One region of the Micromonospora sp. SYSU B005 genome, then DNA from elsewhere that is predicted to be linked to it. Evidence: riboswitches for the same ligand, from Rfam matches in the RefSeq annotation. Region 1 holds a riboswitch; each other region holds the start of a gene.
The links. A riboswitch is a leader RNA that binds a small molecule or an ion and turns the genes downstream of it on or off. The one in region 1 is predicted to bind cyclic di-AMP.

Region 1 (5,083 bases):
GCCCGCCGAGCCGCGCGGCGTGGTGCGCCGGCGCACGATCCAGTCCGCCTCGGAGAAGGTCACCCGGATCGAGGACGACCTGCTGGACCCGGAGGCCGCGCCGCCGGACATGGCGGTGGTCGGCGACGGGGCGCTGCTGGCCACGCTGTCCCGGGCCACCGGCCGGGGCATGCGCGACATCGTCGCCACCATCCAGCGTGAGCAGGACGAGGCGATCCGCTCCCCCGGCAACGGCGTCACGATCGTCTCCGGCGGCCCCGGTACCGGGAAGACGGCGGTGGCGCTGCACCGGGCCGCGTACCTGCTCTACTCCGACCGGGCCCGGTACGCCGGCGGCGGCATCCTGGTGGTCGGCCCGTCCGGTGTGTTCGTCGAGTACATCGCCTCGGTGCTGCCCTCGCTGGGCGAGGAGACCGCCACGCTGCACTCGCTGGGCTCGCTGTTCCCCGGGCTGTCCGCGTCCCGGACCGACCCGCCGGAGGTGGCGGCGGTGAAGGGGTCGCTGCGGATGCGCCGGGTGCTGGAACGCGCGGTCCGCGACGCGGTGCCGGACTCCCCCGCCGAGCTGCGCCTGCTCTACCGGGGTGAGCTGCTGCGCCTGGAGCGGCAGGCGCTGGACGCGATCCGGGACCGGACGCTGGCCCGTGGGGCGCGCCGCAACGAGGTGCGCCGGGCGGCGTTCGACGCGGTGCTCGCCGCGCTCTACGCGCAGGCCCGCACGCTGCGGGTGGGACGCCTGCCGGAGCAGCCCGCGTTCGAGGACGAGATCATCGAGCGGCCCGAGTTCCGCGAGTTCCTCAAGGCGTGGTGGCCCCGGCTGCACCCGCGGCACGTGCTGGACTGGCTGGCCCGCCCGGACCGGCTGCGCCGCTACGCCGGGGGGATCCTCTCCTCGGCGGAGATCCGGCTGCTCGGCGACGCCTACCGGACGCTGGCGACCGAGGGGCTGACGGTGGCCGACATCGCGCTGCTGGACGAGCTGGACGCGCTGCTCGGCAAGCCGGTGAAGCGGGTCCGGCCCAGGCGCGACCCGTACCAGCTCGCCGGTGGCGTGCGCGAGCTGAGCACGTACGCCGACCGGCAGCGCGCCGCCCGCGCTGCGGCGCGGGAGCGTCCGGACGACTACCGCGACTACGCGCACGTGGTGGTGGACGAGTCGCAGGACGTCTCGCCGATGCAGTGGCGGATGGTCGGCCGGCGCGGGCGGCTGGCGTCCTGGACGGTGGTCGGTGACCCGGCGCAGACCGCCTGGACCGGCGACCCGCAGGAGCTGGACCGGGCCCGTGACCAGGCGCTGGGCCGGCGCAAGCGGCACCGCTACGAGCTGACCACCAACTACCGCAACTCGGCGGAGATCTTCGCGGTGGCGGCGGCGGAGATCCGCCGCCTCTACCCGGACCTGCCGCTGCCCGACGCGGTGCGGTCCACCGGCGTGCCGCCGGTCGAGCGCACGGTGGCCGCCGCCGACCTGCCGGCGGCCACCGTCGAGGCGGCGGAGGCGCTGCTCGCGCAGGTGGAGGGCACCGTCGGCGTGATCACGCCGGTGCCGCGCCGGGACGAGGTGGCCGGCTGGCTGGGCGGGCTCGGCGCGGGCCGCCTGCAGGTGGTGACCAGCCTGCAGGCCAAGGGCATGGAGTACGACGGCGTGGTGCTGGTGGCGCCGAGCGAGATCCGGGCCGACCCGGGCTCGGGTGTGCGCACGCTGTACGTGGCGCTGTCCCGCGCCACCCAGCGTCTGACCACGCTCGACCCGGTGGGGTGACCGGTCCCGCCGGCACCCACAGTTCACTTGCATACATAGCGATGTGAACATACATTGGGCCGGGCCGGTACGCGGCAGGGAGGGTGTTGGCGTGGGCGCAGGTCATGACCACAGCGGCGCGGTGACAAACGCGGCGCACCGCCACCGGGGCCGCCTCTGGGCCGCTTTCGCGCTGCTCGCCGCCCTGATGGTGGTCGAGGCGGTGGCCGCTTTCACGACCGGATCGCTGGCGCTGCTCTCCGACGCCGGGCACATGTTCACCGACGTCCTCGGCATCGGCATGGCGCTCGCGGCGATCACCGCCACCCGCCGCGCCGGCACCGACCCGCAGCGCACGTTCGGGCTCTACCGGCTGGAGGTGCTCGCCGCCCTCGCCAACGCCGTGCTGCTCGGCGCCGTCGCGATCTACGTCCTGGTCGAGGCGGTACGCCGGTTCGGCGAGCCGCCGGAGGTGCTGGCCGGCCCGATGCTCGTGGTGGCGGTGCTCGGCCTGCTCGCCAACATCGTCGCGTTCGCGTTGCTGCGCGCCGGGTCGAAGGAGAGCATCAACCTGCGCGGGGCGTACCTGGAGGTGCTCGGCGACCTGCTCGGCTCGCTCGGCGTGATCGCCGCCGCGCTGGTCATCGCGGTGACCGACTGGTGGTGGGCCGATCCGCTGGTCGCCGTCGGCATCGGCCTGTTCATCCTGCCCCGCACCTGGCGGCTCGGCCGGGCCGCGCTGCGCATCCTGGTGCAGGCCGCGCCGGAGCACCTCCAGGTCACCGCCGTGCACGACCGCCTGGCCGCCGTACCGGGCGTGGCCGAGGTGCACGACCTGCACGTCTGGACGCTCACCTCGGGCATGGAGGTGGCCTCGGCACACCTGACCACCGACCCGGGCGTGGACCCGGCCGGGGTGCTGGCCGCCGCGCGGGCCGCCCTGCACGAGGACTTCTCCATCGATCACGCCACGTTGCAGGTCGAACCCGGAGCGTCGGCCGGAGTGTGCGGCAAGACCGAGTGGTGATTAGGACACACTTAAATCACTGTGACTAATGTAGTCTTATGTCGGTTTTGCCCCGCCTAGCGGCGTTGCTCGACGGAGCCGCGCCCGGGCAGCGCCGGTAGTCTCGGTCGCGGCCGCACCCGCGGACGCCACCCGGCCCCGGTGGGGCGGCCGTCGCCTAATCGTCCGCAGGGACGAGCCGGGGAACCACGTACGTGGGGTGCATCCGCGTCAGCGGTAGGGATCTTCCGTCCCGAACCCGTCAGCTAACCCGGTCGGCGTTGACGGAAGGACGTGTGAATGCCCCCAGTGGCACCTGTACGACGGACGGCCGCCCGGTTGGCGGCCCTGCTCGTCGCGACGCTGACCCTCGGCGTCGCGACCGTTCCGGTCTCCCCCGCCTCCGCGGCGCCGGTGACCGGCCTGCTCGCCGCCGCGCCCGGCGGCGACGACGAGGGCGGCACACCGGAACTGCGCGCCCAGCTCGACGCGGCCAGCAAGGGCTGGCTGGAGGCGAAAGCCGCGCTGAACCGGTCGGTGACCCGCCAGAAGCAACTGAACGACCAGCTCAAGACCGTCGGCGCGGAGCTGGCCGTACGCGACGCCAAGGTCGGCGAGATCGCCGCGGTGGCGTACCGCAACGGCCGCCTGGGCACCGCCGGGGCGCTGCTCGGCAGCAGCAGCCCGGAGGGCTTCATGGACCGGGCCGCCGCGCTGGAACAGGTCGCCGCGCACGAGGACCGTACGCTGCGCGACCTGATCACCACCCGGGACGAGGCCACCCGCACCCGCGCCCAGCTCGACGGGGAGATCCGCGAGCAGCGCAAGCAGGTGACGGTGATGGGCAAGCGCAAGGAACAGGCCGAGCGCGCCCTGGAGGTCGCCAACGACCGCGCCTCGCGCAACAACAGCAGCGGCGGCGGCAGCGTCCAGGGCACCTCCAGCAAGAACGCGAAGCCGGCGCCGCGCAACTCGGACGGCTCCTGGCCGTCGGAGTCGTGCAGCGTCAACGACCCGACGCCGGCGAACGGCTGCATCACGCCGCGCACGCTGCACGCTCTGCAACAGGCAAAGGCGGCCGGCTTCACCAGGTACGTCTCGTGCCACCGGCCGAGCGGCTCGGGTGAGCATCCGAAGGGGCGGGCCTGCGACTTCGCCGCGCAGAAGAACGGCTTCGGCGGCGTCGCCTCCGGCGGTGACCGGACGTACGGCAACAACCTGGCCGCGTACTTCGTGCGCAACGCCGACCCGCTCGCCGTGCTCTACGTGATCTGGTTCAAGCAGATCTGGCTGCCCAGCAGCGGGTGGAAGTCGTACAGCGGCGGCAACGGCGACCCGTCCAGCGACCACACCAACCACGTGCACCTGTCGGTGTACTGAGCACGCCCTGCAGGGTCGGCCGGATCAGGCCGGCCGGCCCTCCAGGGTCGCGCCGAGACGCGCCGCCAGGCCCAGGTGAGCTGCCCGGGCCTGGCGGAACGCGTACCCGAACAGCGGCGCCGGCGCGGTGAGCGTGATCTCCACGTCGATGCGTACCGTGCCGTCCGGCTCGTCGCGCAGGCGGGTGTGGTTGCGGACGGTCGTCGCGGGTTGCTGCCGCGCCACTGTGACGACCTCGTCCTCGCTCGCGACGAGCACGTCCGCCTGGTACGTGACCGGGAAGTGCAGCGGGCCGAGTTGCAGCCGGTCGGTGATCGCGTAGCTGGCCAGCGCGCCCGGCCGGGCCGGCAGCTTCCGGACCCGGACGATCAGCGGATGCAGCTCACCCTGGCGACTCAGGTCACCCAGCAGGGCCACCGCTTCGGCCCGGGTGCACCGGGCCTGCACGGTGTAGCTGAAGCTGTCGCTGCTCTGCAAGCGGGCCCCCTCGCCGTCGTGCGTCGCGACGATCGTCCCGTACCGACGCCGGACTGGCAACGGGTAGAAGGTCCCCTGGCCGCAGGGGGTGTGAACGGCGCTCAGGCGCCGGGCAGCACCTCGGGGGTGTCGTCGGCGAACCACGGCTCGGGCGCGCCGAACAGGCCGAGCAGGCCGGTCACCCAGAGCTGCCGGTGCACGAACCGGCTCGGCTCGGTGACCACGAGCTTGACGCCGCTGACCTCGCAGGTCTGGAAGCCCGCGACCATGGCGCTGATACCGACCGAGTCGATGAACGTGACGAGCCGCATGTTCAGCTCGATTCGCGCGGGACGGCCCTTCGCGAGCACCTCGGCGATCGCTTCCCGCACCTCGTACGCGGTGTCGACGTCGATCTCCCCACGGGGCGCGATCTGGACGACACCACCCGGCCGCACCGACTTCACGATCGACAGGCTCACGCGAGCACCTCCACTCGC
Region 2 (5,083 bases), on a different contig from region 1:
GCGACACCTGCTCGACCGCCGGCAAGGACCCGATCACCAACTTCATGGACTACACGTACGACTCCTGCATGTACCAGTTCACCGCCGGCCAGGCGAGCCGCATGCTCACCGCGTGGAACGCCTACCGCGCAGCCTGACCTGTCGTACCGCGTACCGGTGCCGGCCCTGTCCTCGGACGGGCCGGCACCGTTCGTCGTGGGCCGGGTCAGGCGGCCGGACGGCGGGTGTCGAAGCCGTGCCGGCCGCGCCGGGCCTCCGCGGCCACCGGCTCCCGCCGGGCCGGTTCGGCTCCGCGCGGGTCGAGCCAGACCCGCACCTGCGGCGGGGCGGCGCCGGGCTGGGCCACCGGGTCACGCCGGGTCAGCATCGCCGCCTCGACGGTGAACTCGAACAGCCGCCAGTCGCCCTGCGGCGACGCGCGGGCGATCCGGGCCAGCCGCGTCACAGTGGCCGGGTCGGTCACCGGTCGTGCGCGCCCGGCGATGTACGCCTCGTCATCGCTCTCCTCCGGCGGGAACGAGTGCAGCGCGTAGCGGCCGTCGCGTTCGAGGTCGCGGCGCTTCGGCGAGTCGATGACGAAGCACCACAGGCCGTCGTCGGTGATCACCGGGGACACGGGATGGACCCGGGGGCCACCGTCGGCGCGGACCGTGGCGAGGTAGCCGAAGCCCGGCCCGTACTGCTGCATCAGGAGGCGGATCTCGTCGGCGAGGCGGGGCTCGTCGGCGGCGAATTCGGACCAGGAAGCCATGTGGACACTCTATCGAACACGTGTACGAAGATGTAGTGCGACACGCAGGTCACCCGTACCGGTCGCTATGGTGTTCCGATGCTGCTCTCCGACCGCGACCTGATCTCCGAGATCAAGGCCGGCACGCTCGCGCTGGAGCCCTTCGAGCCCACGCTGGTGCAGCCGTCGAGCATCGACGTACGCCTGGACCGGCTGTTCCGGGTCTTCAACAACCACCTCTACACACACATCGACCCGTCGGTGCAGCAGGACGACCTGACGTCGATGGTGGAGGTGCCGGAGGGGCAGCCGTTCGTGCTGCACCCGGGCGAGTTCGTGCTCGCCTCCACGCTTGAGGTGATCTCGCTGGGTGACCAGCTCGCCGGCCGGCTGGAGGGCAAGTCGAGCCTGGGGCGGCTGGGGCTGCTGACGCACTCGACAGCAGGTTTCATCGACCCCGGCTTCTCCGGCCACGTCACGCTGGAGCTGTCGAACGTGGCGAACCTGCCGATCACGCTCTGGCCGGGCATGAAGATCGGGCAGCTCTGCATCTTCCGGCTCTCCTCGCCGGCCGAGCACCCGTACGGCTCGGCCGTCTACGGCTCGCGTTACCAGGGGCAGCGCGGTCCGACGCCGAGCCGGTCCTGGCAGAGCTGGCGCACCTGGCCGACGCGCTGACGACGCCCGCAGTTGTTAATAGGGGCCCCCTCCTCTACCGGAGGCGTTAAGAGGGGGGCCCTTCCTTACACCTCAGCCGGGACGGCCGTAGCTGTTGATGTCGCCGTCGTCGACCCGCTTCATGGTGATCGGCTTGCCGGACTGGGAGGCGTGTACCACCCAGCCGTCGCCCACGTACATCGCCACGTGGTGCAGGTCGCCGTAGTAGAAGACGAGGTCACCGGCGCGCAGCTCGGCCCGGCTGATCCGCTTCGTCACGCCGTGCTGCTGGCGTGCGCTGTGCGGCAGCGAGACGCCGCCCTTGGCCCAAGCCGCCATGGTGAGGCCCGAGCAGTCGAAGTGGTCCGGCCCGGCCGCGCCCCAGACGTAGATCTTGCCGATCTGGGCGCAGGCGAACTTGACCGCCGCACCGGCCGGGCCGCCGGGGTAGCCGGCCGGGCACGGCGCCGGGCGCAGCGGGCCGCCGCCGCCCTTGCCGTACACCTTGAGCCGCAGCTTCTCCAACTTGGCGATCTCGGCGTCGATCTGCTTCTTCTTCGCCGCGAGCTGGGCCTCGGTACGCGCCAGCCCGGCGATCATCTCGTCCAGCGGCTTCTTCTTCGCCGCCAGCTCGTCGCGCAGCGCGGCCACGGAGCGCACCTGCTCGTGCTGGCGGTGCGCGAAGCGGTCGAGCAGTTCCAGGCCGGTGACCAGGTCACCGGGTGAGCGGCTGCCCAGCAGCGCGTTCACTGTGGAGAGGTTGTCGCCCTTGTAGGCGTCGGCGGCGAGCCCGCCGACCTGACCGAGTGCGGCGTCCACCCGGGCCTGGAGGGGTGCGATCTGCCGGCCGAGCACGTCGGCCTGCTTGCGCCGCGCGGCGAGCTGCTCGCGTACGGCGTTCACCTGTTCGATGACCGGTTCGAGCTTGTTCCAGTCGCGGTCGATCTGGGCCTCGATCTCGGCGACCGAGGGTTCGGCGTGTGCCGCCGTGGCGCCGCCGGTCAGGACGACTGCGGTGCCGACGAGGGCGGCGAGGGCTGTGGTGAAGCGGGACCAGCGGGTACGCGGCACAGCCGTGGACCGGTCGACCGACCGGCTCGACGACGGCCGCGGGGCATGGAGTGCCACCGGGCGTCCGTACTCCTTCTTCCGTACCGCCTACCGGGTTAGCTGACGGATTCGGGCGGGAAGGGAGCCGCCCTACCGCATCGCTGCGGATTCACCCCAGGTACCTGGTTCCCCGGCTCGCCCGGAGGCGACTCGGCGGTGTCGGACCGTCACCGACCGGGTTGGACGGTGAGACGTGCGGCCGACGATTCACCAGAGTAGGGACCACCGTTATCGATCCGCAACTTCCAGCGCTGTGACACTCCGTACGCGATGACGGGCCGCACCCAGGTCGGAGGTGAAATTTTCTTTCAAGGCTGATTACTCACTGGAAAGGTATTGACCCCCGTGGGTGTGCGGAGTGAGGGTGGAGACGCAGTGACCCCCATCCCTGTCCAGGAGGTTCGATGCACCTCTCCGCCCCGCCGTCGGGCAGACGGATACTGCTCGCCGCCGCAGTGGCGACAGCCACCGCGCTGGCGACGACCGGCCCGGTGACCGCCGCGCCGGACACGTCCGCGCCCGCGAGCGACAGGCAACAACAATACGCCGCCGCGGCGGCCGAGTACGGCGTGCCGCAGAACGTGCTGCTCGGCGTCTCCTATCTGGAGTCCCGCTGGGACACCCACCCCGGGCAGCCGAGCACCAGCGGCGGCTACGGCCCGATGCACCTGACCGACGCCGCGCACATCCTCGCCATGCCGGGCAGCGCCCACGTCGACGAGGACGAGGACCCGCGCGGCGACGACTCCCGGCCGCTGAAGCTCGACCCGGCCACCGCCGCCGCGCCGGAGCGGGAGACCCCGCTGCCGCCCGCCTCGCTCCAGACGCTCGACGCCGCCGCCGCGCTCACCGGGCTCGACGCGGGCACGCTGCGCACCGACCCGGCCGCGAACATCCGCGGTGGCGCGGCGCTGCTGGCGTCGTACCAGAAGGCTCTGGGCGGGCCGGTCGGCGCCGGCACCGACCCGGCGGCCTGGTACGCCGCGGTGGCCCGGTACTCCGGCGCGGACACCTCGGACGCCGCGGCGGCCTTCGCCGACGAGGTCTACGACCAGCTCGGCCAGGGCGCCAGCCGGACCACCGACGACGGCCAGCGGGTCACGCTCGCCGCCACCGCCGCGACGCCGGACCGGTCCCGGCTGGCCCGCCTCGGCCTGCGCAACGCCGAGCGGCCGGACGGGCTGGAGTGCCCGGTGCGGCTGGCCTGCGAGTGGATCCCCGCGCCGTACGAGCAGCTCAGCAACGACCCGGGCGACTACGGCAACCACGACCTGGGCGACCGGCCGAAGCAGCAGAAGATCGAGTACATCGTCATCCACGACACCGAGGGCTACTTCGGCCCGAGCGTCGACCTGGTGAAGCGGGCCGACTACCTGGGCTGGCACTACACGCTGCGCTCGGTGGACGGCTACATCGCCCAGCACATCAAGACCAAGGACGTCGGCTGGCACGCCGGCAACTGGTACGTCAACGCCAAGTCCATCGGCCTGGAGCACGAGGGCTTCGCCGGTCAGGGCACCTGGTACACCGAGGCGATGTACCGCACCTCCGCCAAGCTGGTGCGGCACCTCGCGCTGAAGCTCGGCATCCCGATGGACCGGCAGCACATCATCGGTCACGACAACGTGCCCGGCATCACCGCCGCCAACGTGGGCGGCATGCACTGGGACCCGGGACCGTACTGGGACTGGTCGCACTACTTCGACCTGATGAAGGCGCCGTTCCGCAGCACCGGCACGCCCCGTACCGGCCTGGTCACCATCGACCCGGACTTCGCCACCAACCGGCCGGCGTTCACCGGCTGCAACCAGCAGCCGCCCGGTGTCCCGACGCCCCGGCCGCCGGCCGAGCCGTGCCCGTCGCGGGGTTCCTCCGCGGTGATCCTGCGGACCGCGCCGAGCCCGGACGCCCCGCTCGTCAACGACCTCGGGCTGCGCCCGGACGGTACGCCGGACACCATGTACATCTCCGACCACGGCGCCCGCGCCTCCGCCGGCCAGACGTACGCGCTCGCCGGCCGCCAGGGTGACTGGACGGCGATCTGGTACCTCGGCCAGAAGGCGTGGTTCCTCAACCCGGCCTCCGCGCCGACCGCCAAGTGGGCCACCGGCTTCGTGGTGACCCCGCGGCCCGGCAAGGCCACCATCCCGGTGTACGGGCGGGCCTACCCGGAGCAGGCCGCCTACCCGGACACCATCCCGTACCAGACCATCTCGCCGCTCCAGTACACGTTCGCCGCCGGCCAGCGGTACGCGGTGGGCGGGGTGCTGCCCGGCGAGTACTACCGGGCGGTCTCGTTCGACGGTTCGGCCCCGGGTGACCGGACCGTGGTCCGCGGCAAGAACCGCTACGTGCAGGTCCAGTTCGGTCACCGGATCATGTTCGTGAACCTGGACGACGTGCTGGTCCTGCCGTCCCCGGTCGGCACGCCGCGCTGACCCGGCACCGCACACGGGAAGGCCCCCGGTCCGCGTGGACCGGGGGCCTTTCCGCTGCCAGGGGTTCGGGTCAGGCGACCCGGACGAAGCCGGCGAGCGGCTGGGTGCTGATGCTCGACACCTGGACCGGTTTACCGGTACGTGGCGC
Region 3 (5,083 bases), on a different contig from region 1:
CTCGTCCGCCACGTCCCGCAGCCGGGCGGTGGGGTTGCGCGCGATCGCCAGCAGCACGTGGCCATGGTTGGTGAGGAAGGTCCAGTTACGGCGGCTCCCGTCCTCAACTGGTGTGGTCGCCATGGTGGTCATGCTATGGCCACGTCCGCCACCTGCCGAATCGGCGCGGTCCGGGGCGGAGCGGAGACGGGAAAGTATGAAATGCGTATCACGAATCTTGACGGACCCCGAGGGGCGTGTGACCGTGGGTCGCGAGGCCGTTCGGCCTGGTGGTTCCCCAGGTAGACGAGGTGAGGGACATGACGCCGAGCACCCCGGAACAGGCACTTGCCGAGCTGCGTGCCGGTAACCACCGGTTCGTCACGGGCGTCCCGCAGCATCCGAATCAGGACGCCGGGCACCGGGCGGCGGTCGCCGACGGCCAGCACCCGTTCGCGGTGATCGTCGGCTGCTCCGACTCGCGGCTCGCCGCCGAGATCGTCTTCGACCGCGGTCTCGGTGACCTCTTCGTGGTGCGTACCGCCGGGCACACCGCCGGGCCGGAGGTGCTCGGCAGCGTCGAGTACGCCGTCACCGTGCTGGGCACGCCGCTCGTGGTGGTGCTCGGGCACGACTCGTGCGGCGCGGTCCAGGCCGCCCGGGAGGGGGTCCGGACGGGTGCCGCCCCGGCCGGGCACCTGGGCGCGGTGGTGGACGCGGTCTCGCCGAGCCTGCTGCGCGCCGCCCGCCAGGGCGTCGAGGACCTCGACGGCATCATCGACGTCCACATCGCGCAGACCGTGGAGACGCTGCTGGCCCGGTCCGCCGTGCTGGCCGAGCGGGTGGCCGCCGGGCGGTGCACGGTGGTGGGCATGTCGTACCGGCTCGCCGGTGGCGAGGTGCGGACCGTGGCGCAGTCCCCGGCCCCGCTGCCCGCCCCGGCCGCGCCCGCCGACCCGGCGCTGGCGAGCTGACACATTCGGACGCGAAAAGGGGCCGCCCTCGGGCGGCCCCTTTTCGTGGTGTCCGGATCAGAGCAGCGACATGTGGACGTGGTCGGTGTGGTTCGACGGTCCGCTGTAGGAACGCCAGCCGGTGGCCGGGAACCAGATCTGCCGGTTCCAGATGACGTAGTAGATGCCCAGCCGGTCGGCGTTGCGGATCAGGAACGCGGCGACCTCGTTGCCGTACCGGCGGGTGTCGTTGTTGTGCCACGGCGCGAAGCCGCTGTTCTGCAGCGACCAGTCACACGCCTTGCCCTTGGGGTGCTCCCACGGCCCGCCGGACCGGTAGCAGCCCACGAAGCGCTTGAAGCCCGCGCGCCGGACCTCCTTGTACGCGTGCAGCGTGCGCGGCGTGACGCAGCCCGAGGTGGTCGGGTCGTCCTCGCTGCACGACTCGGCCTTCCACCCGCCGTCGGCGGTGCGGCCGGGGGCGATCTTGGCGACCGGTGAGGTGGCGGAGACCAGGCCGCCGGTGAAGCCGAGACCGCCGACGAGCTTCAGCGCGCGCTCGGCCTGCACCTTCTCGCGCTCCATCGCGTTCTTCTGCTTCTCCTGCTCGCGCACCTCGGCGTCGAGCGCGATCTTGGCCTGCTCGGCGCGGGTCTTGACCGCGTTGATGGCGGCCAGGCGCTGCGCGTTGAGGAGGTTCAGCTCGTCCAGGGCGTTGACCCGGCGGACGAACGAGTCGGGGGAGTTGCTCTCCAGCAGCATCGCCATCGCGCCCATCCGGCCGGTCCGGTAGGACTGGGCGGCGAGTTGGTTGACCTGCGGGCTGAGCGCGTCGAGTTCGGCCTGTGCCGTCTTCACCTCGGCCGCCAGCCGCCGCTGGCGGTCCTGGGACTTGGCGAGCTTCGCCTTGGCCTGGAGGAAGTTCCGGTTGGCGGAGTCGATCGCCTCGGTGATGAGCGGCGGATCGCCGTCCTCCTCGTGGCCCGAGGGGGTGCCGGGGGCCGCCGCGGCGGGGGCCGCGGTCGCCGGGTTCGGGCCGGCCAGCACGGCTAGCGAGGCCAGCACGGCCACCACGGGTGTCAGCCAGCGGCGCAGGGGTGCCGTCACAGTGTTCCCTTCCGTCGGCCGCCGACCGGGTTAGCTGACGGGTTCGGGACGGAAGTGGCCCCTACCGCTGTCGCGGATTCACCCCATGTACCTGGTTCCCCGGTTCGCCCGTGGGCGATTGGGCGGCGGCACCGCTGGCGCCGGTGCGCGCCTTCGGCGGTGACCGGCAGCGAGGTTACCTGACAGCACTCGTGAGGATCTACGTCCGGAAGCCGACCAATAGCGAGATTTCGCCGTGGCACACCGTGACCAGCGTCGCGTTTGAATTCGATGGTCACGCTGCGGAGTGTCACCATGCGGCCTCCGTACTCTTCCCGCCGCCGAGCGCCTCCAGCGCGTCGTCCCGTCCGGCCGGCGGCGGGGGCGCGGCGGGCGCCGGCTCCGCGCCGGGCGAGCGCCGCCCGGCGGTGGTCACGATCGCGGCCAGTCCGGTCGTCAGCGGTACGGCGGCGATCAGGCCGAGCGTCGCCACCGCGCTGCGGACGATCTCCTGGGCGAGGAACTCACTGGTGAGGATCTCGCTCACCGGGCGGGAGTCGGCGACCAGCAGGAGCAGCAGCGGCAGCGAGGCGCCGGCGTACGCCAGCACGATGGTGTTGACGGTGGACGCGATGTGGGCCCGGCCGACCCGGGTCGCCGCCCGGTAGAGCTGCCGCCGGGACAGCCCGGGGTTGGCGTGCGCCAGTTCGGTGACGGTGGCCGCCTGGGTGACTGTGACGTCGTCTAGCACGCCCAGCGAGCCGATGATGATGCCGGCCAGAAGCAGTCCGTGCAGGTCCACGTCGCCCTGGAACATGGACAGCGTGGTGGCGTCCTCGCTGCCGAAGCCGGTCAGGTGGGTGGCGGACGTGGCGAGCAGGCCGAGCACGCCGGTGACCACCAGGCTGCCGAGCGTGCCGAGCACCGCGACCGACGTCTGCGCGGTGATCCCGTGGGTCAGGTAGAGCACCACGAACATGATCAACGCAGCGCCCACGATCGCGACGAGCAGCGGCGGCTGGCCGGCGCCGATGCCCGGCAGCACGAAGCCGAGCAGGATGGCGAAGCTGGCCGCCAGGCCGCCGAGCGCGGCGAGCCCGCGCCACCTGCCGAACGCCACGATCGCGGCGGCGAACAGCACCATCAGCCAGATCAGCGGCGTACCGCGCTGGTGCTCGGCGATGTTGTAGGACTTCACCGCCGGGTCGGCCGGGTCGGTCAGCTCGACCAGGACGACCTCGTCGCCGACCGCGACCCGCGGCGCGCCCGGCCCGGCCGGGATCGGCGTCTCGACCTGCCGGCCCGCGTCCGGGCCCTGCTCGGCGGTGACGGTCACGGTGCCGCAGGGGCCACCGCCGCCCTCCGGGGCCTCCGGCGTCGGCGGGCAGGGCTCGGTGACCACCCGGGTCACCGTGCCGTGGTAGCGAGGGACGTCCGCGCCGCCGACCGGCTCCCGGTCCTGCCCGGGCCAGAGCACCAGCGCCGCGATCACGGTGAGCGCGAACAGCGGCACCACCACGGCGACGAGCAGCCGCCGTACGCCCGGCGGCGCGGCGGGTGCGGGGCGGGTGTGGTCGGCACCCATGACGTCTCTCCCAACGGTCGCGGCGACGCCTGGTCCGCCGGACCGGTCTGGTCACCCGGCCGGCGCGGACGTGTCGACCACGTCCGGGTCGTCGCCCGGCCATGGTAGGCAGCCCGGCCGGCCGCTCCCGCACACCGTGGCCGGTGACGCGCGTCCCGCGCGGGTCAGGCCAGGCCGGCCCGGCGCCGCCGGTACTCGTCCTCGTCGATCTCGCCGCGGGCGTACCGCTCGTCCAGGATGCGCCGGGCCGTCGTCGGGCCCAGGTACTGCGGGCCGGTCCACCGCACGGCCGCCCAGACGAGCCCCGCCAGCACGGCGAGCACCAGCAGGGACCAGATCCACATCCAGCCCATCATCGGGCTCTGCCACATCATCGGGCCGCCCTCCGTCCGTCACCGCGGGTCCGCCGGGCCGGCCTGCCCGCCACGTCGACGGTACGTCCGCCCGGGTGCGCCGGCACGGGTCGATGTGCCCTGGCCCGAGGGTCGGAGGTCCCCGCTCAGCCGCGCTTCATCAGGCGGCCGACGGCGGCCATCATCTCGGTCGCCATCTCGTCGGCCCGGCCCTCGGCGGCGCCCTCGTGCATGCAGTGCCGGGCGTGGCCGTCGAGCAGGCCCAGGCCCACCTTGTCCAGCGCCGCCTGGATGGCCGAGATCTGGGTCAGCACGTCGATGCAGTAACGGTCGTCCTCGACCATCTTCTCGATGCCACGGACCTGCCCCTCGATCCGGCGGAGCCGGGCGAGGAGTTGGTCCTTGCTGGCGGTGTAGCCCCGGGTCGGGCTGGACGGCGCGGTCATGAAACCGAGGATAGCGTACCCCTCGGGGGTATGCTAACGTTCGGAACGTACCCCTGGGGGGTATCAGATCGGAGGGCGAGATGGAGACCACCTACCAGGTGAACGGCATGACCTGCGGGCACTGCGTCAACTCGGTGAGCACCGAGCTGAGCGCACTTCCGGGCGTCACCGACGTCCAGGTCGACCTGGCCGGCGGCCGGGTCACCGTCACCAGTCAGAACCCGCTGGACGCGGACGCGGTCCGCGCGGCGGTCGACGAGGCCGGCTACGACCTCGTCGGTGCGTGACGGGTCCGGCGGACCCGCGACAACCGAGGAGACACCATGAACACGGCGACGAAGCTCAGCGGCTTCGCGCTCGGCCTCGTGGCGGTGTTCGGCGCGGCGTACGGGATCGGCAACCTGGCCGATCCCGTCGCCCCGGCCGCCGAGACCCGACACGACGACACCGGCAGCGACCACGGGGCCGGCGATACCGGCCACGGTGACGAGAGCCAGGCGGGCGGCGCCTCCGCGCACCTGCCCGGCGGGCTGCTCGTCTCCGAGCGCGGCTACACGTTCCAGCCCGCCGACGCCCCGGCCGGGCAGTTCGCCTTCCGGATCACCGGCCCGGACGGCGCACCGGTCACCCGCTTCGAGGTGGCCCACGACAAGCGCATGCACCTGATCGTCGCCCGCCGGG

Region 2: linked by a shared signal. The riboswitch ahead of SM452_RS24505 (C40 family peptidase) and the one ahead of SM452_RS25610 (coiled-coil domain-containing protein) in region 1 are both predicted to bind cyclic di-AMP.
Region 3: linked by a shared signal. The riboswitch ahead of SM452_RS26610 (coiled-coil domain-containing protein) and the one ahead of SM452_RS25610 (coiled-coil domain-containing protein) in region 1 are both predicted to bind cyclic di-AMP.

What each region holds. Positions count from the first base shown of each region.
Region 1 covers NZ_JAXCFU010000014.1:93,149-98,231, reverse strand. The annotation lists gene SM452_RS25620 (HelD family protein) at 1-1,762, shown strand, start outside; gene SM452_RS25615 (cation diffusion facilitator family transporter) at 1,854-2,768, shown strand; cyclic di-AMP (ydaO/yuaA leader) riboswitch at 2,913-3,043, shown strand; gene SM452_RS25610 (coiled-coil domain-containing protein) at 3,048-4,127, shown strand; gene SM452_RS25605 (SRPBCC family protein) at 4,152-4,604, opposite strand; gene SM452_RS25600 (STAS domain-containing protein) at 4,706-5,065, opposite strand.
Region 2 covers NZ_JAXCFU010000013.1:22,220-27,302, forward strand. The annotation lists gene SM452_RS24490 (zinc metalloprotease) at 1-137, shown strand, start outside; gene SM452_RS24495 (pyridoxamine 5'-phosphate oxidase family protein) at 206-751, opposite strand; gene dcd (dCTP deaminase) at 830-1,408, shown strand; gene SM452_RS24505 (C40 family peptidase) at 1,481-2,515, opposite strand; cyclic di-AMP (ydaO/yuaA leader) riboswitch at 2,529-2,663, opposite strand; gene SM452_RS24510 (N-acetylmuramoyl-L-alanine amidase) at 2,902-4,935, shown strand; gene SM452_RS24515 (C40 family peptidase) at 5,006-5,083, opposite strand, start outside.
Region 3 covers NZ_JAXCFU010000016.1:58,415-63,497, reverse strand. The annotation lists gene SM452_RS26620 (helix-turn-helix transcriptional regulator) at 1-132, opposite strand, end outside; gene SM452_RS26615 (carbonic anhydrase) at 300-953, shown strand; gene SM452_RS26610 (coiled-coil domain-containing protein) at 1,011-2,039, opposite strand; cyclic di-AMP (ydaO/yuaA leader) riboswitch at 2,044-2,174, opposite strand; gene SM452_RS26605 (YibE/F family protein) at 2,329-3,603, opposite strand; gene SM452_RS26600 (SHOCT domain-containing protein) at 3,768-3,977, opposite strand; gene SM452_RS26595 (metal-sensitive transcriptional regulator) at 4,103-4,402, opposite strand; gene SM452_RS26590 (heavy-metal-associated domain-containing protein) at 4,483-4,689, shown strand; gene SM452_RS26585 (hypothetical protein) at 4,726-5,083, shown strand, end outside.